One region of the Photobacterium panuliri genome, then DNA from elsewhere that is predicted to be linked to it. Evidence: riboswitches for the same ligand, from Rfam matches in the RefSeq annotation. Region 1 holds a riboswitch; the other holds the start of a gene.
What was found. Region 1 has a riboswitch for cyclic di-GMP ahead of ACSF8X_RS12895 (lytic polysaccharide monooxygenase). Riboswitches for the same ligand answer to the same signal wherever they lie in the genome.

Region 1 (10,001 bases):
TTTTAGGAATACGTTGATTTTAACAACGTCATCCATTACGTGGCCGATGCTTTCTACGATAGCTTGAATATTCGCTAGGCACTGTTTTGCTTGGTCTTTTACATCACCAACGACGATTGCACCAGTTTTAGGATCTACAGGCAATTGTGCAGAAAAGTTATTGTAATGAGAGAAAGCAACAGTTTGAGAAGACAGTGTGCTTTGAGGTGCGTTTTCAGTGTTTCTTGAAACCTTGATGATATCGCCAGGCATTTGAAATTTATCCTTGTTATAGAGTACAGAAAATACGTATGTATTTTTAGGTGATCGTATTTGTAAGAATCGTTAAAGTAGGGGCAATGGTAAGGTAAAATATTCAGGATAATTGTGATGAATCTCAAAGTATTATTTTGCTGAAATGGCTAGGCGGCGGGGATAAATAATCATTTTACGATTAATTATCCAGATTTATGCTGGTTCTGTAGTTGTGGTAACTATTTTTTTTGCGAACGATTCGTCAATTGTGAATATAATTCCAGAGAGTTTTATTACAAAAAATCCAAGTTTCATTCAATTCTGATAAATTGTTCACAATAATGCCATTCAAATTTATTCATCGACTCATTTTGTGCGCCGGATATGCCGTTATTACAGCATAAATTCTCTCAAGGCTTTTATTTGTTAAGCCTGATATTTAAGGTACTGACGTGTGCCTTTCTAATTTATTATTTTATATCAGTGAGATAGCAATCAGTGGTCACAACAAAGTAACCGGTTCTTCGTATACCCCACTGTCATTATTGAACTTTATGCATACCAAAATCACAATATATGTGATCTTTATCCCATATGTATTTCTGATCTTTTTGCGGAAAATCAAAGAACCTCTATAAATATGCTTAGTCAGCTAATGGCAAAGAAATCGAAAGGTTTTGACGCAAAGCTTCCGGCCTAAGGAAACCGGTGGACAGGAGTCCCAGAGGTTCTAGGGTAGCGGGGTTACCTGATTGGAATGAAACAGCGCAAGTAGTGGTTATCTTCCAGTAGCTGGCTTCCACAAATAATAATTAATTTGGAAGCTCAACAATGAAAAACGTATTCACACTTTCTGTAGCAGCCGCGTCGGTTGTTACGGCTATGCTACCTCAACTGGCCAATGCTCACGGCTGGGCTGATTATCCTAAAGCGCGTCAGGTTATCTGTAATGAAGATGGCGGTTACTGGGGATCGGCAGACGGTTCGACTATTCCTAACGAGGCGTGTCGTGCAGCCTTTTTGGAGTCGGGTACCTACCCATTTATTCAGACCAATGAATTTGCTTCTCTTGTACCGAACCATACAGATATGGACGCGGTAAAGAATACGGTTAAAGACGGTCTTATCTGTGCTGGTGGTGATACCAAGAAAAGTGGTATGGCAGTAGCGTCTGCGAACTGGCAGCGTACAGAGATGAAAGCAGGCGAAACCTTTACGTTCCGCTACCGTGCGACGGCCCCGCACAACCCAAGCTACTGGCAGTTTTACATGACTAAGCCAGGTTATGATGCTGCTCATGGCCGCATTACCTGGGATGACCTAGAGCTGTTTGATACGGCGGGCAACATTGCTGTTACCCAAGAGAACGACGGTAAATATTACCACATCGAGCTTACTCTTCCGGCCGATCGCGTGGGAGATGCAACGCTGGTAAGCCGTTGGCAGCGTGAGGATCCAGCAGGCGAAGGTTTCTACAACTGTAGCGATATCCGTTTCGATGGTGAAGTTCAGCCAGCAGAGTGGACCAGCAAAGGCGCTTACGTGAAGCCGGGTATCACCGCTGAACAGGGTGATTCGGTGTGGTTCCGTATCTTCTCGGCACAGGGTAATGAAATTGCTTTTGAAAAACTGGCTATCACTGCTGCAAATGAAGATGTTCACGCATGGTCTTATGATTTGGCCGAGCTGGTGAATGCCAAGTACCCGACGATTACGAAAGTGGGTATTCAGCAGGCATCGGGCGAGATTGCCTACAATGCTGCAGATTTGTATGCGAACCAAGTATTTGTGACCAATGGCGATTACAGCTATGCGCTGGATGTTCGTGATGCGGTTGTTGAGCCTGCACCTGTGATGGTTGATGGCCTGAAACCTGAGTACTCATTGGCGGGCGGTTCAGCAGCTATTGCAGCGACAGTACGTTCAGAAGGGCAGTACATTATTAATATGTCTCTGCTTGATGCCTCTGGTACCCCTGTATCTCTGGCGAGCGAGATGATTAACAACGGCTCTGCATCACTGGAAGTCGTTGCTGCCAAAGCGGGTGAGTATACCGTAGAAGTGACAGCAATGGCTAAAGGCAGCCATGAAGCGAAAGTGGTTGCAAGCCAAGCTGTAACAGTGAAAGCCGAGTCAACTGGCGGCGGTGAGTATGATTTCGAGTACCCACAGGGTGTTGGTAGCTACGTACAGGGTGAAACAGTGGTTCTAGGCCGCGACGGCAACACATACCAGTGCCGTCCGTTCCCTGAAGGCGGTTGGTGTAACATTGATTCAGCCGCTCATTATGAGCCAGGCTTTGGTTCTGCGTGGAAAGACGCTTGGATCAAGCAGTAATCACGACACACTATAGATAATGCCCAGAACCCCGCTGAATAAGCGGGGTTTTTTTATGCCTGTGTTTTGGTGCTGCAATACAAACCGATTGAGCTGTGCTCTTCTGCAATCGAAACTGCGTTGCCTGAAGTGTTGAGAGATGACTCCCACCTTATTATTACCTTCTTTGAATTGGCTCGCATGCACCCTATAACAGCCATATCTGGAGGCTCTGCATGGCAGATGAATAGTTCCTATCCTGTCGCGCGAGGGAGTCTTGCTACTTAATATAAGGAAGATAGGTTAAGCACAATGAATAAAGAAGGGATGCTTTTATCGTTAATGGCTGTGGCCGCAGTACTGGGGCCGACCGGACAGGCCAAGGCGCATGGTTGGGCCGATTACCCCAAGGCAAGGCAGGTGTTTTGTCATGAGGGTGGTGGTTACTGGGGCGGTGCTGACGGAGCGGGGATAGCCAATCGAGCCTGCAGGGAGGCATTTAAGGCTTCTGGAACGTATCAGTTCACTCAGCATAATGAGTTTGCTGCTATGGTGCGGGATTATAACAGCATGGCAGCGGTCAAACAGGCTGTGGGCGACGGCCTTATATGCTCGGGCGGTGATGAGCGTAAGCGTGGAATGAGTATTCCATCTGGGTTTTGGCAGCGGACCAAGATGCAGCCAGGGGAAACCTTTAGTTTGCGCTACCGGGCGACAGCACCGCATGTGCCGGGTTTTTGGCAGGTCTACCTGAGCAAGCCCGGCTATGATGCTGCGCGAACATCATTGCGTTGGCGTGACCTGGAACTCATCGGCACCGCTGGCAATATCAAACCCAGAAATGAAGGAGAAGGCCAGTACTTCGTATTTGATGTGACACTACCGCGGGATCGTCGTGGTGATGCGACCTTGGTGACACGCTGGCAGCGGGAAGATCCGGCGGGTGAAGGTTTTTACAATTGCAGTGATATCCGTATTGGTTCGGGGAGTGGCGGTATCGTCAGTGGGAAGCCGGTTCCCGATGGTGACCACGGTGATGATAGCGTGAGCTCGGGAGGTTTTCTCTTTACCGTTACCGGCATTCAAGATCAGTATCAGGTAGGCAAGGAAGGCCATTCGGTGATTTCGGCCATTGTGCGTGCCGATGGGAAGTTTAAGGCTGAGATGGTGATGCTCAGTGGTAATGGGCGAATTATAGCTCGTGATTCCAGTAAGTTATCGCGGGGGCAGGCGGCACTGGCATTGCTTGCCGACGAAGCGGGCAAATTTACGGTTAGGATCAAAGTGACGCCATTACAAAGTAATGGTAAACCTACGGTGGTCAGCCATTCCGTTCGGGTGATCGGCAAAGATAAACCGACTCAGGAACATGATTATACCTATCCGGATGGGATAGGCAGTTATGTGGTTGGCGAAACGGTTGTGCTAGGGCGTGACGGTAATACGTACCAGTGCCGTCCTTTTCCCGAAGGGGGGTGGTGCAACGTCAATTCGGCCACACATTATGAACCGGGATTTGGTTCGGTCTGGCAGGATGCTTGGACAAAGTTGTAACGTTATGAGTTTTATGGAAAGCGTCAGCATAAGCTGGCGTTTTTTTTTGCGTGTTTACTCACATATCAAGGTTGCCTTTAGTGACGTAATGAAAATTAATGTTTCCGTATATAAACAAAGTTATGTTGGGAAATGTTGAATTGGTGATCCACTTCATGTTCCGGTTGTTCGATTTATATGTGCAACAGAAATATTGTTCGAGATCAATTTGTTGCACACTTTTCTGGTGGTAGGTTTAGCACATCGGCAAGAAACCTATTACAGGTAGTATGCCTTTGTTGACATATCATGGTGTGCCATGACAGAAGACAGATGTTGCCTAAAGTAATAAGTTTTTGATAATTATGGAGATTTAATCATGGCTAGCGCATTCTTTATTCCTACAGTTAACTTGATGGGTGCAGGTTGTCTTACTGAGGCGGCTGATGCAATTAAAGCTCAGGGTTATAAGAAAGCCTTGATCGTAACAGACAAAATTCTAAGCCAGATTGGTATGGTTCAGCAGGTAGTTGATATGCTGGCTGAGCGCGATGTGGCTGCCGTTGTTTTTGATGGGACACAACCAAACCCAACTATCGGTAACGTGAATGCGGGTCTTGCGCTATTGAAAGAAGGCCAGTGTGACTTCGTTATTTCTCTAGGCGGCGGTTCACCACACGACTGTGCGAAGGGTATTGCACTGGTTGCTTCAAATGGCGGTGAGATCGCTGACTACGAAGGCGTTGACCGTTCTGCAAAACCACAGCTTCCGCTAATCGCCATTAACACGACAGCGGGTACGGCGTCTGAGATGACTCGCTTCTGTATCATCACTGACGAAGAGCGTCACATCAAGATGGCTATTGTAGACAAGCACACTACGCCATTGATGTCGGTTAACGATCCTGAGTTGATGCTAGCTAAGCCGGCTTCGCTAACAGCGGCGACAGGTATGGATGCCCTGACCCACGCTATCGAAGCGTATGTTTCTATCGCGGCAACACCAATTACTGATGCAGTAGCAATCAAAGCTATCGAGCTGATTCAGCAGCACTTGCGTACGGCAGTGAATGAAGGCCAGAACATCGAGGCTCGTGAGCAGATGGCTTACGCTCAGTTCATGGCGGGTATGGCATTTAACAATGCGTCTTTGGGTTATGTTCATGCGATGGCACACCAGCTAGGTGGCTTCTACGACCTACCTCACGGTGTTTGCAACGCAGTATTGCTACCTCACGTTCAGCGTTACAATGCACAGGTTTGCCCTGAGCGCCTAAAAGACGTTGCCAAGGCAATGGGCGTTAACGTTGAAGGCATGACTGCAGAGCAAGGTGCAGAAGCTGCACTTGAAGCGATTCAGGCACTATCAAAAGATGTGGGTATCCCTGCAGGTCTGAGCGAGCTTGGCGCGAAAGCGGAAGATATCCCAGTATTGGCTGATAACGCACTGAAAGATGCTTGTGGCTTTACTAACCCTAAGCAGGCTACTCACGAAGAAATTTCAGCTATCTTTGCAGCGGCGCTATAACATAGTAGCCATCGCAGAATAAAAATGAAAAGCGGCCACTTTGTTGGCCGCTTTTTCGTTTTTACTCCTCAGCTATTCGGTAAGACGGTGCGGTAGGGGTATAGATTTTCAGTCCATTCTTGCCTTGTTGTTTTACTTCGTACATAGCGAAATCGGCCAATTGAAGTAGCGTTGATATCGTCTTGGCATCCTTGGGGTACTCGCTACAACCGATACTGGCTGAGATTTGGCGTGGTTGATCGGCATAGATAGCCGGTTCTGCAAGCAGAGATAAAATTTGCTGGTCTATAGGCTGGCGCACTTCCGCAGACAGTTTCTCGATAACGGCAAATTCATCACCTCCCAGTCTTGCCACTTCACAGCCTTGAGGAATGAGTTTTTTCAGGCGTTTGGCGATGGTAATCAAGAGATCATCACCCGCTTGGTGGCCAAGGGTATCGTTGATGTTTTTGAATTCATCAAGATCAATCAGGTAAAAGCGAAAAGCATGATTGGCCTTGGCCAATTCATCTAATTTCTGGTTTAGCCAAAAACGATTGTGAATTTGGGTCAGGCCATCGTACATCGCAAGGCGATGGAGATTGCGCGACTCTCGTAGCAAGGTAATAAACAGGGTGGCGCCAAGCAGAAGGGCAATGATCAGCATATAGTTGATCAGGTACTTCATGGTTGTCGTTGCTTTGATTGCAGCGGCAAGATCACTGTTGGTTAGGCGGAATTTATGGTGCAGAAATAGGGTCAGTTCATCGTAGTTATTTCGGCTGAATGACAGCAACGGCGTAATTTGTTTGCCGTTTGGACGCTGCATCAGTTGTGATTCCATTCCTTTTAAGTTTTCAAATTGAAGGCTTATTTCCTGTATTACCCCACTATGATGATTGAGGTGCACAATCATTGAATTGTTCAGGATTGTCTTAAACCGGCTCCAGAGGATTTCGTACTGGAGCATAACGTCATTGTGATCGCTGCTTCCTGCTTGGTAGCTCTTTAGTTGGTAATTGAACTCGGCAAACTCTTTGGTGAGTTGCATGACATACCAAGCGGTTTCGTTTTGGCTTTGGTTGATGATATCTGAATTGCGTTTCAGGGCGCCAACAGCAACCAGAATACTAAGGATCAAAAGGGGGATAAGGAAGATTAAACACAATCGGATTGTTTTATTTTTTTTGGTCATCACTACGCTACGTCAACGGTGCTCAATGGGCTTCAATGGTTGTTAACTGCCAGATCATTTTTGCTAGGTGGTGGTGTTCGGCGACTTCAGGGTGGTCGTGTATCGACATCACTAGCCAGTATGGGCCGTAGTCTCTGACCTTCATGTAGTGACCATCCTGCGTGATGGCCAGTAGGGGATCATATTTGTCTATGTAATGACGAGACAAAGTGACGGAATAGTCATTGAGGGCTGATAGGGTGAACCGCTGGCCAGAGAGGTGGAAATGATCCAGTAACGTTTGCAAGCGTACTCCTTTGAAGGTGCTTGGCTGGGGGATCCACGGTAGGGGCGTTGTGATTTTGTTCTGTGGCAGCTGTTCGAGTTCGTTGCGGCTTAGTTCGAACTTGATGTGTTCTCCCGTAGAGGATACCCCTTGCAGGATAAGAGGGGGTGGAAAGCTGTCTGCCATCACATCTGCGGGTAACCACAATAGGTTGAAAAATAAGGGTAATGTGATTAGCACAGTCCTGATTCTATCTCGAACTGCCTGATGAAAATACGCCATGCTCATAACTACCTTCAGGGAATATCATTAATAGTGTAGATGATAAATAGCACAATATGGCTAAACGAAGACAAAATTAGTCATTTAAATATATGTTTATGATTTCTTTTAATTCATGGGGTTATGGCGTGTATATGTCAGCAACCGTGATTTTCTTGTCATTATAGTGTTGTCGTAGGCCAGCATCAGTTGGCAGGGGGAGGCGCTATTATGAATAAATTACGTAATGTATTTTTTGAATATGTACAGATAGTTGGATAGGAGATCTCATATTAAGTGCATGTTAGTGCGTATCTATGAATAGTATATAAATCAGGCTCTATCGCATTAATAGATGCCAGTCATCCGTTAAATATTCTTCACAGAAGAAGAACAACAGTGTGCGCTCGATGCCAAAGAATGCTTTTGGAGTATCATCGAACGCAATGGGTGTAACAAAATGTTTCTGCGTGATTGATGGCAGACGATCTTTTCTCAATACTCCGCATCCCGTTTGATATAACACTAAAAACAATGAAAAGACGTGATTTTATTCGTTGCCTGACGATTGGTTCTAGTGCTGGGATGGTATCCAGTGCTTTGGCTGGTCAAGCAGACAAAACGCTTGAGAATAGTTTAGTTTCAGCTGACGCAATGCCGGTATACGGCAGTTTCACTCACGGTGTCGCGAGTGGTGACCCACTTGCCGATCGTGTGATTTTGTGGACTCGTTTCGTGCCTGATGCCTCATTGGCATTGGATTCGGTAACTCTGCGTTGGGAAGTGTCCACCCGCAAGGATTTTGCTCGTATCGTTGCGGCTGGCGAGGCGCAGGCAAGCAAAGACAATGACTATATTGTCAAAGTTGATGCCGATGGCCTGAAAGCCGACAAACAGTATTACTACCGCTTTGCCGTCGGTGTGATTGTATCGGCAGCCGGTATTACTCGCACATTGCCTGAGCGTAATGTTGAACAGGTTCGCTTTGCGATTGCGACTTGTGCTAACCATCCGGCGGGGTATTTCAACGTCTACCGCGAAATTATCCGCCAGCACGATCGCAAGCCGTTTGATGCATTGCTGCATATCGGTGATTACATCTACGAGTATGGCATGGGTGAGTATGCATCGGATCATGCCATTGAGCTTGACCGTGTGCCTTCTCCGGCCCACGAGTGCATTACGCTGGCTGATTACCGCAAGCGTTATGCTCAGTACCGTTCAGATGCAGATTTGCAGGCTCTGCATGCCAGCATGCCGTTTATCCATATTTGGGATGACCATGAAATTGCTGACAATACATGGAAAGATGGTGCATTCAACCATCAGCCGCAAGACGGCGATTTCCATGCCCGTCGCAAGGCTGCTGTGCAGGCATTTCACGAGTGGCTGCCAATTCGTGACAACATGGTCGCGGATGGCGAGATTTACCGTAGCTTCGTGTACGGCGATCTTGTCCACCTGCTGATGCTGGATACCCGCGTGACAGGCCGTACCGAACAACTGGATTACGGCAATTACAGTGTCAGCGATCCGCAGGCTGCTTACGATCAACTGCAAAAAGACCTTTATGCGCCGGAACATCAACTGCTTGGCAAAAAGCAGAAGCAGTGGATTGCCAGTGAGCTGCAAAACCACCATACCCGCTGGACGGCATTGGGTCAGCAGGTACTGATGACCAAAATGGAAGTGCCGTTTAACCTGTTGCTGGCGATTATGGGAGCCAAAGAGGCTCACCGTACCCGTAGCGCATATGACGGCAACCTGATCATGGAGGCTGCCCGTAATCCGAGTTTCCTCAAGTCGCCGTACAACCTTGATGCATGGGACGGTTATCCGCGTGACCGTGACTGGGTGTACCGCCAGATGGAGAAATACGGCAAGTCATTTGTAAGCTTTGCCGGTGATACTCACAATGCATGGGCAGGCGAGCTGGTCAATAAGTATGACAATACTTGTGGTATCGAATTTGCGGCCTCGTCAGTTGGTTCTCCGGGTATCGAGCACTATCTGCCATTGCCTCCGGTACTGATGCGCGAGCTGCAAAAGTTGTTCCCTGAGTTGGTCAAAGATCTGAAGTGGGCCAATATTGTTGATCGTGGCTTCATGGCGGTGACATTCACCCATGATGAGATCGACTGTGATTGGATTTTCGTTGATCGGATTTTGTCGCGTGATTACAAGGTGCTGCCGATTACCCGAGCGACGAGCGAAGATGCCCTAGAGCTGGATATCGAAGAAGCGGATGGTCCTGATTGGGACGACATCTTCGATTTCGATGATAGCTGGGATGATTGATTATTGAGATAAAACGGTTGGCTTTACGCCAACCGTTTTTTTTATAGCAACGGGCTGAACATGTAGAAAAATTGTTCGAACAGCTTATTGGTAATATGCCGTTGCTGCCATGTTTTGGGATCGACTTGGCTGGAGTTTTTGATGTATTCCTGTTGTAGCCAGCTTAACTGGCGGGTGAATTCTTCGTTGTCGACCGCCAGAGTAACCTCGAAGTTTAGCCATAAGCTGCGCATATCCAAGTTCACGGTGCCAATCAGGCAGTGGGTTTTGTCGATGACAACGGACTTGGTATGGAGCAGACCGCCATGGAAGCGGTGTATTTTTACGCCAGCAGTCAATAGCTCGGTAAAGAAAGATCGGCTGGCCCATTCAACCATCAGCGAGTCGTTCTT
Region 2 (10,001 bases), 990 kb from region 1:
CCCGCTGGCTGACCCTGGCATAATCGGGGTTTCGGGGGGAGCCAGCCTTGGTGCCGCAATTGCCATCGTCGTTTTTGCTCCCCTTGTCGCCTCATACCCTCTGCTGCTTACACTGGGAACGGTTCCTGTTTTCGCCTTCATAGGCGGCGCGGTAAGCACCTATCTCGTCTATCAATTAGGCACAGATAAAAATGGAACATCCGTTACTGTCATGCTACTTGCAGGTGTGGCCATCGGTGCGCTTTCAGGTGCCGCACTGGGGTTGATGAACTACTTTGCCGATGATCAGGCTCTGCGCGATCTCTCTTTATGGAGTATGGGCTCGCTGGCCGGCGCAACATGGCCGGGGATCGGTCTGGCTTTTGCCACTCTTACCACACTTCTGACGTTATTTTACCGCGATGCGAATGGCATCAACGCCCTATTACTAGGTGAAGCAGAAGCCAAACACCTCGGCATTAATGTGCAACAGCTAAAACGTCGCTTGATTCTTCTGTGTGCGGCAGGTGTCGGTATTGCCGTCTCTCTGACAGGGGTTATTGGCTTTGTCGGCCTTATCGTCCCCCATATTGGGCGAATACTGGCTGGCCCCAACCATAAAACGCTGCTCCCACTATCAGCGCTCATCGGGGCATTAATCCTGCTGGTTGCCGATATGCTTGCACGTATAGCTGCCGCTCCCGCAGAGCTACCCGTCGGCATCATCACCGCTATTCTGGGGGCTCCGTTCTTTATTATCTTGCTAACTCAACAAAAAGGGAGAATGTCATGACGACCCCATCGCCCCATCTCCCAATTGCGATAGATGCCCGTAACTTAAACCTATCACTTGGCGGGAAAACGCTGCTGGAGAACTTTTCCATTCAGCTACGAAGCGGTGAGCTAACCGCCCTGCTCGGGCCTAACGGTGCGGGGAAAAGCTCCTTGCTAAAAGTGCTTTGCGGGGAAATAGAGGCAGGCGGCAAAACGTACTACTTCGATCATCTACGTGAGCAATGGTCACCCAAAACACTGGCTAGGCATCTTGGCGTATTGCCACAACACAGCGGCCTGACTTTTGCCTTTTCCGCACAGGAGGTCGTACAGCTCGGCGGTATGCCACTTGATCTACCCAATACAAAATGCCAGGCCGTTGCAGAAGCATCCATGACACGGGTCGATGTCAACCACCTTGCCCACCGACTTTACCCTAGCCTTTCAGGCGGGGAAAAACAGCGCGTGCATTTTGCTCGGGTATTGACCCAGCTCAGCGAAGCTGGCCATCAATGTATACTGATGCTTGACGAACCGACATCGGCGCTTGATCTTGCCCACCAGCACAATACTTTGCAGGTAGCCAAAGACATGGCCAAATCTGGCGCTGCCGTTGTTGTGGTCATTCATGACCTAAATTTGGCCTCACAGTATGCCGATCGATTGGTGATTATGAACCACGGTCGTATCCAAGCAGATGGAAACGCTGACCAAGTCCTAACCAGTAGCAATATTGAACGTGTCTATGGTTGGCGGGTATCGGTCATGCCCCATCCTGTTTATGGCTATCCCATTGTAATATCATAAGCCTCACGGATAGAAATGATGACCGCCATCAAGATTTTTTCATTTCTTCGATAAGAATTATTGCACTCTTATCCACACTCGGTAAAATGTGAACGCAAGCGATTACACGGTGCAAACTAACAGTGCGTTGCTTGTTACGCTATTCTATACGTCGATCAGAACGACGAGCTATGCCGCCCTTTGTGATGCGGCTTTAGCTGTTTCTACTCGCTGTACTCAATAGAATAGTGAACTGTAATTACAGCAGATGTGGATAAGTTCACTACTCTTTTGGGTAAAGCTTTCAGTTAGGTCCTCTGACCTCTATCTTATTAGAAGAATAACTATGGCAACGATTAAAGATGTTGCGCGTTTGGCTGGTGTTTCAACGACCACCGTCTCTCACGTAATCAACAAAACTCGCTTCGTCGCAGAAGCAACACAGAAAAAAGTCTTGGAAGCCGTTGACGAGCTTAACTATGCACCGAGTGCCGTTGCGCGAAGCTTGAAGTGCAACACAACTCGCACTATCGGTATGCTGGTAACCAAGTCAACCAACCCATTCTTCGCTGAAGTTGTCCACGGCGTTGAAGAGTACTGCTATGGTCAGGGTTACACACTTATCCTTTGTAATACCGAAGGAAACCTCGACAAGCAGCGCGACTATCTGCGAATGCTGGCTGAAAAACGCGTAGATGGCCTGTTGGTCATGTGTTCTGATCTGGACGAAAAACTGCTTGCACTGTTAGAGCGCCAAAAAGATCTACCAATGGTTATCATGGACTGGGGTCCAGAGAGCCCACATACAGATAAGATCCAAGACAATGCAGAACTTGGTGGCTATGTAGCGACTAAATACTTCATTGAGCATGGTCACAAGAAAATTGGTTGCCTGACAGGCCACAGCGAAAAGGCTGCTTGCCGCGATCGCCTTAAAGGTTTCCGCAAGGCAATGAACGAAGCGAATTTGCCTGTCAACGAAGATTGGATTCTGGAAGGTGACTTCGAGTGTGAATCTGCCGTTGTCGCAGCAAATGCCTTAATCGCAATGGAAGAACGTCCAACTGCTATCTTCTGTTTCAACGACATCATGGCGATGGGTCTGATCAGTACCTTCCAACAAGCAGGAATCCGTATACCGGATGATATCTCTATCATTGGTTACGACAATATCGATCTAGCACCTTACTTTTCACCACCATTGACCACAATCCACCAGCCAAAGCGTCGATTGGGCAAAAGTGCTGTTGAGATTTTGATGCATCGCGTAAAAGACAAAGAACATGCACACCAAGTGTTCGAGATGACTCCTGAACTGGTTGAGCGAAAATCAGTGAAGAAACTCAACTAATTACACGTCACACAATCTGATGACAATACAAGAAGCTGGCCTACCATAGGCCGGCTTTTTTTACAATTTTGACCGATACTTATCGAACGAAAATCAAAAATGCGTTGCCTTTATCAGCCATCTGAATGAAAATATGTGACAAGGATCACAAAACCAAAATTGGGAGCAAGTTCAAATTTATCAACTAATGATATTCTTACCAGGTCACGAACAAGGCAAACCTATCGAAAGGTAGGGACGCAAAGCTTCCGGCCTAAGAGCTGAATATATCCCTATTTTTTATTCAACTTAAGGTAGCGGGGTTGCCGATGGATATAGCAATCATCATTTCAGAAAATATTCGCTATTGTCTGACATAACCAGTTGTGTATCTTTGCTATTCTTTCTCCACGCTCTGTTGTTTGGTGACTTCTAACTTATTTACAGAGAAGACACATGGACAAACCAGTACTTAAAGACTCATTACGACTATTCCAATGTTTTGGTAATATCAAATCACGTTCTATGTTTGGTGGTTATGGTATTTTTTCCGGCGAAACGATGTTCGCGCTAGTCGTAAATAATAAACTTCACCTGCGTGCTAATGCTTCTAATGAAACTGGATTCAAAGACGCAGGCTTAGAACCATATATTTATAAAAAGCGTGGCTTTCCTGTTGTTACCAAGCACTATGCCATTCCTGAAGAATGGTGGCAGCAACCAGAAAAAATTCTAGAGCATGCAAAACAATCACTTGAGGCAGCTCAAGTTGATAAAGTCACCAAGACAACCACAGGCCCAGAGCGCATCAAAGATCTACCAAACCTGCGCCTAGCCAACGAGCGTATGCTGAAGAAAGCAGGCATCGCTACCATTGAAGAGCTAAAAAATGCTGGCTCAATCAATGCGTTTAAAGCCCTACAAGCCACACACAGCGGCAGCCTAGCCATCGATATGCTATGGCAACTAGAAGGCGCAATCAGCGGCAGACACTGGACAGTTATTCCACCAGAACGCCGTCAACAACTTTTGAATGACCTAAACTAATTTAGGTATTAATAAACAGAATTTAGAAAGAGACCTTCGGGTCTCTTTTTTTATTTATTCCTATTAATAAAACCATTAAACCCGTTAATAATAATTAAGATTTATTTATATTCCATTAATTATAAATTCCCTTGATGAATTAACCCTGCCATTTATTTATAATCCAGTAATAATTAGGCTGATCGCTGACTTATATATTAAATATATGCACTCATGCGCAATAAGGCGCCGTAATAAAAGTCCCAACACAGGTTCACTAAACTCAGTGGCATAAAAATATAAACAACAGCGTGAGAACGAGGACATTAGACAAAGTCTCAAGAGAAGCAGAACACACCAACCGCCACACCTCGCCTTTTTGCCAGCATGACAAGCAAATCAGAACAAGATCAACATTGATATGACAAATTTTTGTCAGACTCCGTCAAATATTGAATCTCCTCACAAAGCTACTCGCTGATCTTGCTCCATACTTTCTTTCGTTCAGGCCAAGGTTAGAATGAACACAACTGAATCGTGGAGGTAGTATGAGTTATTCCAAACCATTCCCGGGACAAAATGAACGTGTGTTCAAGGATACGTTTGGTAAATGGCCACGCCTAATGCGCTGGCTGGTCCTGATCAGTCTTTTCCCCCCAATGCTAACCCTCTTCCTCGTACAGCAGGATTACACGTCGATCACAGCTCTTAGAGATGCGGTTACCTGGACCCTGCTCAGTAACAGTTCCCTTCTACTGTGGGGCATCTTGCTGCGCATACGAGCGAGGAAGTACTGGTATCGAAACTACCATATCGGTAAAACCATGCTGTTGGCTTTCGTGCCCATCGCTGTTTGCGGCTATTTGCTGATTGCAGAGGCCGTGCCAAAACATATGGTTACCAATAACCAACCCAGAACTGTACAAATAAGCATCAACTAAAAGAATTTAAAGCACTTTTTTCAATTAAACTGAAATAATCCGCCTCTTGGTAAGGTCTAGTCTCACAAATGCACCAGCATATCGGTGATAATGACAGGCTTGCAGTTTTTTCTTGCAAACCATAGACATTCAGAGAGGTTAATGTGCGCATCCCATCCAAACGTCGTTATTCTATTTTTGTCCGGCCCCTACTGTGGCTTCAGAAGCGACACTACGGCAATGTACTCAATCCCGCCAAGTTGTGGGGGCGTCGCCCAACCTTATTCTGGCTAGTCGCAGGTTTTTTCGGCTTTCTTGACCGCTCATCATCCCCCCTCGCACCAGTGATCCGTTCGCTGATCTGCGTCCGCGTCTCGCAACTCAACGATTGCGCCTTCTGTGTTGACGCCAATGGCATGAAGCTGGCTGAACGCTGTGATTCAGTCGAAAAAATCAAAGCACTGGCTAATTGGCAGCACAGCAACCTATTCAATGCAGAAGAAATTGCCGTGTTGCACTACGTAGAAGCGATGACGATCACAGGCCAGAAAGTTACTGACGATATGCTATCGACCCTCAGCCAATGGTATGACGAAGATGCTATCGTTGAACTGACCGCCTTGGTTGCTTTTCAGAACCTATCGGCCAAGTTCAATACCGCCCTTGATGTACCTGAGCAGGGGTTTTGCAGTTTACCGATTCAGCCTCAGCAGCAAGATAGCGACACAACCAACAAGACAGACACTCCGCAGGGCCAATAACGGGAGCACTCAATATGGACAGAAAAAAACTGCTAATAACCGGAATCGTTGTCGCACTAATCGGATTATGGATTGGGTTTGATTTAGGGGCCTATTTCACTCTGGAAAATGCCAAGGCACAGCAGATCGCCCTGCAAGATACGATTACCAGTAACCCCATCACCGCGAGTCTGGTGTATTTTGCCGTATACGTCGCTGTCACAGCCCTATCCTTGCCCGGCGCAGCGATTATGACACTCCTTGGTGCCGCCTTATTTGGATTCTGGTGGAGCCTGCTACTGGTGTCTTTCGCCAGTACCATCGGCGCAACCCTTGCTTTTCTGTTCAGCCGTTTCATCCTACGTGACTGGGTTCAGGCTAAATTCGGGCAACGACTGTCCGCAATCAACAACGGCGTCAAGAAAGATGGTGCTTTTTATCTCTTCACCCTGCGCCTGATACCCATTTTCCCGTTTTTCCTTGTCAATCTTCTGATGGGGTTAACGCCTATCAGCACCCGTATTTTCTTTGTGGTCAGCCAAGTTGGCATGCTGGCCGGTACGGCTGTCTATATCAACGCAGGAACCCAGCTCGGTCAGATTGAATCTCTGAGCGGAATCATCTCTGCGCCGGTATTAATCTCACTGGCATTACTGGGCCTGTTCCCATTATTGGCCAAGGCAGGAATGGGGATCACCAACAAACGCCGCCTTTACGCCCAATGGGAAAAGCCAAGCCACTTTGACCAGAACATGGTGGTGATCGGCGCGGGAGCCGGTGGCTTGGTGAGTGCCTACATTGCCGCTGCGGTCAAAGCCAAAGTCACCCTGATTGAACGCCACAAAATGGGAGGAGACTGCCTCAACACGGGCTGCGTCCCATCAAAAGCCATTATCCGAGCAGCCCATACGATGGCTGAAATCACCCGAGCCAAGGAGTTCGGTATCCATACTGGTAAAGCCAGCGTTGATTTTAAGCAGGTAATGGGGCGAATCCATCAGGTTATCGCCAAAATCGAGCCTCATGACAGTATCGAGCGCTACACAAACTTGGGCGTCAATTGTATCCAAGGCGAGGCAACAATCCTCTCACCGTGGGAAATTGAAGTGAATGGCGAGCGAATCACCACCCGCAATATCGTCATTGCAACGGGGGCCCGCCCTCTCGTGCCGGCAATCCCCGGTCTGGACAAAGTCCATTACCTGACATCCGATACGATCTGGCAACTCGACCAACAGCCCAAGCGCCTGCTGGTACTAGGTGGTGGACCCATTGGCTGTGAGCTGGCGCAAAGCTTCCAGCGCCTAGGCAGCGAAGTTACATTGGTCGAAATGGCAGAACAGCTCCTCATCCGTGAAGATAGCGATGCAGCCACGCTTGTTCAACAGAGCCTCGTTGCCGACGGCGTATCTGTGAAAATCGGGCACAAGGCTGTTCGCTTTGAGCCTTCTGACGGCTCTTCAGAGAATTCGGCTCGCGCTGTTCTCGAAACGGCCGATGGTACCCAGTCTGTTATCGAGTTTGATGCCGTTATGTTGGCCCTTGGCCGTGTTGCCAATGTTCAGGGGTTCGGCCTTGAGGATCTGGGCATTACCACAACCGAGCGAGGTACGGTGGAAGTCAATGACTATCTTCAAACCTGCTATCCCAATATTTATGCCGTCGGCGATGTTGCAGGTCCGTTCCAGCTGACCCATGCTGCCGCCCATCAGGCATGGTATGCCGCCGTCAATGGCCTGTTTGGCCAATTCAAGAAATTCAAGGCTGACTATTCCGTCTTGCCTGCCGCGACCTACACATCGCCGGAAGTTGCAAGGGTGGGCCTCAATGAGAAAGAAGCCAAGCAACAAGGCATTGATTTTGATATTGTTACCTACGGTATTGATGATCTCGACCGGGCAATTACCGATGGTGAGGACCATGGGTTTATCAAAGTCATCACCGCCAAAGGCAAGGATAAAATTCTTGGGGCGACCATAGTCGGCCATAACGCCGGAGAACTACTAGCCGAATTCACCTTGGCAATGCGTCATGGCTTAGGGCTCAACAAAATCCTCGGTACCGTACACCCCTATCCAACGATGAGCGAAGCGGCCAAATACACCGCTGGCGTTTGGAAAAAGGACAATGCACCGCAGGGACTATTGGCATGGGTAGAAAAATATCATCGCTGGATGCGCGGCCCATCACATCCCCAACAAGAACCGAAACCTGGTGACAGCACGGAAGCAACTGAAACCAACATTGTCGAACCACCAACAATGCAACGTACTGTTCAAAAAGCCGAACCGACTGTTACCGAAAAATAGGGAGCGACAATGAAAAAACACCTGTTAGGATTAGCGATGATGATGGCTGCCGGTATATCGGCAGCCAACGCCAACACCGAGGCAACCAATGACATTCCCCTTGATTGGCCAGGTGTTCTTCAACAAGCCGAGGGACAAACCGTCTATTTCAATGCGTGGGGCGGCAGCCAGGAAATCAATGACTATTTGCGTTGGGCTGGCCGCCAACTGCAGGCTCAGTATGGCGTCACCCTCAAGCATGTCAAAGTTGCCGATATCGCCGAAACGACACAGCGCTTGCTTGCGGAAAAGAGCGCCGGAAAGAATAGTGGCGGCAGTGTCGATCTCGTGTGGATCAACGGTGAAAACTTCCGCTCCATGAAGCAGGGTAAACTATTGTTTGGGCCATTTACCCAGCGCCTCCCTAACTGGCAGTATGTCGATACCCGGTTACCCATCGACAAAGACTTTACGGAATCGACCGATGGACTTGAAGCGCCGTGGGGGGTTGGTCAGCTAGTGTTCATTCATGATACCCAAACACTGCGCAATCCACCTACGAGCTTTGCCCAGCTGCTAGATGTCGCCAAATCGCATCCGGGAAAAATCAGTTACCCGCAGCCACCAGAGTTTCATGGCAGCAGCTTTCTGAAAGCTGCCCTCATCGAACTGGCCGCCAATCCGGATACCCTGTACCACGCCATTGATATAAAATCCGAAAAGGAACGGTTTGAACAAACAACGGCTCCACTTTGGCAGTATCTTGACGCCCTGCACCCTGTAGCTTGGCAGAAAGGGGGCAAGTTCCCGTCTGGAACTAGCGAAACCGTTCAGCTTCTGGACGACCAACAACTATTGCTGGCCATCACCTTCAATCCCAATGCCGCTAGCGCTGCAATTGAAAATGGTAACCTGACCGAATCTGCCCACACCTATGCCTTTGAGCAAGGGGCACTGTCCAATATCCATTTTCTCGCTATTCCTTGGAACGCTCAGGCCAAGGCAGGCGCTCTGGTTGCCATTAACTTTTTGATGAGCCCTGAGGCTCAAGTACGAAAAGCTGATGCCGCGATCTGGGGAGATCCTTCAGTACTCAAGAAAGAAGTTTTAGCGAAGAATGGCGGTGCCGAATTCACGTTGTATAAATCCATACCGGAACCCCATCCTAGCTGGCTTACCGCCATAGAGCTTGAATGGCAAAAACGTTACGGCAACCAATAATCAAAGATAGGGAGGTATACCTCCCTATCCGAACGACCCTGATGATCCGATTCTTATTTTTTACCACATTATTGATCTGCTTTGCCCCCTTGGTGCCGGGTCTGCTGGGAATTATCTTCCCCGCCTTTTCATGGCTCCCGGCATTGGGATATAACCAGTTTTCGCCCTCTGCTTTTGAACTGCTGATTCATTGGCCGAATTTGGCTGAATCCATTGGGTTAACTTTGTTTACCGGCTTGGGCAGCACCTTGCTGGCCATCATGTTTAGCTATTGGATCCTCGCCACTTATTGGGAAACAGCGCGCTGGAACCGTGTAGAAAAACTCCTCTCACCAATGCTGGCAATGCCGCATGTGGCCTTTGCTATCGGGTTTGCCCTGTTAATGTCTCCAACAGGCTGGTTCTACCGAGTTGGAGATCTATTCGGCGTGAACAGCACGTATTCAACCGGTTTAATTCAAGATCCTCATGGATTAGGATTGCTGCTGGCGTTGGCGATCAAAGAAACGCCATTCTTGCTCATTATGAGCGTTTCGGTTTTGCAGCAACTTAATATCCAGCGTCTGCTCGCTGTCTCATCGGCATTGGGATACACCCGCTCCCAATGCTGGTACAAAGTGATTCTGCCACAATGGCTGCCGAAAATGCGCCTGTCTATTTTTGCGATCGCCGCGTATGGCTTATCCGTCGTGGATGTTGCCATGATTCTGGGACCAACAAGACCAACAACACTGTCACTGGTCGTTTGGCAATGGTTTAACGAGCCTGATTTGACTCTGGTACCACGGGCGGCAGCCGGTGCGATCCTAATGCTGGCCGTAACAGCTCTTGGACTCGGTACACTTGGGCTGATGGAGTGGCTTGGGCTCAGGCGTTGTCGTAACTGGCAAACCTCAGGCCCCAAGCCCCACACAACCCGCCAGCTCCGTTTAACAAC

Region 2: it holds a riboswitch for cyclic di-GMP, as region 1 does, so the genes downstream of both, ACSF8X_RS08570 (TfoX/Sxy family DNA transformation protein) here and ACSF8X_RS12895 (lytic polysaccharide monooxygenase) in region 1, are expected to answer to the same signal.

Annotation. Positions count from the first base shown of each region.
Region 1 covers NZ_CP197192.1:2,824,399-2,834,399, reverse strand. Annotated here, with positions in the region: gene ACSF8X_RS12900 (RidA family protein) at 1-252, opposite strand, end outside; cyclic di-GMP riboswitch class I at 882-986, shown strand; gene ACSF8X_RS12895 (lytic polysaccharide monooxygenase) at 1,066-2,571, shown strand; gene ACSF8X_RS12890 (lytic polysaccharide monooxygenase auxiliary activity family 9 protein) at 2,863-4,104, shown strand; gene yiaY (L-threonine dehydrogenase) at 4,463-5,611, shown strand; gene ACSF8X_RS12880 (diguanylate cyclase domain-containing protein) at 5,673-6,785, opposite strand; gene ACSF8X_RS12875 (putative pterin-binding protein) at 6,808-7,236, opposite strand; gene ACSF8X_RS12870 (alkaline phosphatase D family protein) at 7,846-9,609, shown strand; gene cls (cardiolipin synthase) at 9,651-10,001, opposite strand, start outside.
Region 2 covers NZ_CP197192.1:1,839,089-1,849,089, reverse strand. Annotated here, with positions in the region: gene ACSF8X_RS08585 (FecCD family ABC transporter permease) at 1-772, shown strand, start outside; gene ACSF8X_RS08580 (heme ABC transporter ATP-binding protein) at 769-1,560, shown strand; gene purR (HTH-type transcriptional repressor PurR) at 1,886-2,890, shown strand; cyclic di-GMP riboswitch class I at 3,095-3,200, shown strand; gene ACSF8X_RS08570 (TfoX/Sxy family DNA transformation protein) at 3,326-3,916, shown strand; gene ACSF8X_RS08565 (hypothetical protein) at 4,444-4,836, shown strand; gene ACSF8X_RS08560 (carboxymuconolactone decarboxylase family protein) at 4,980-5,576, shown strand; gene lpdA (dihydrolipoyl dehydrogenase) at 5,591-7,864, shown strand; gene ACSF8X_RS08550 (ABC transporter substrate-binding protein) at 7,874-9,064, shown strand; gene ACSF8X_RS08545 (ABC transporter permease) at 9,037-10,001, shown strand, end outside.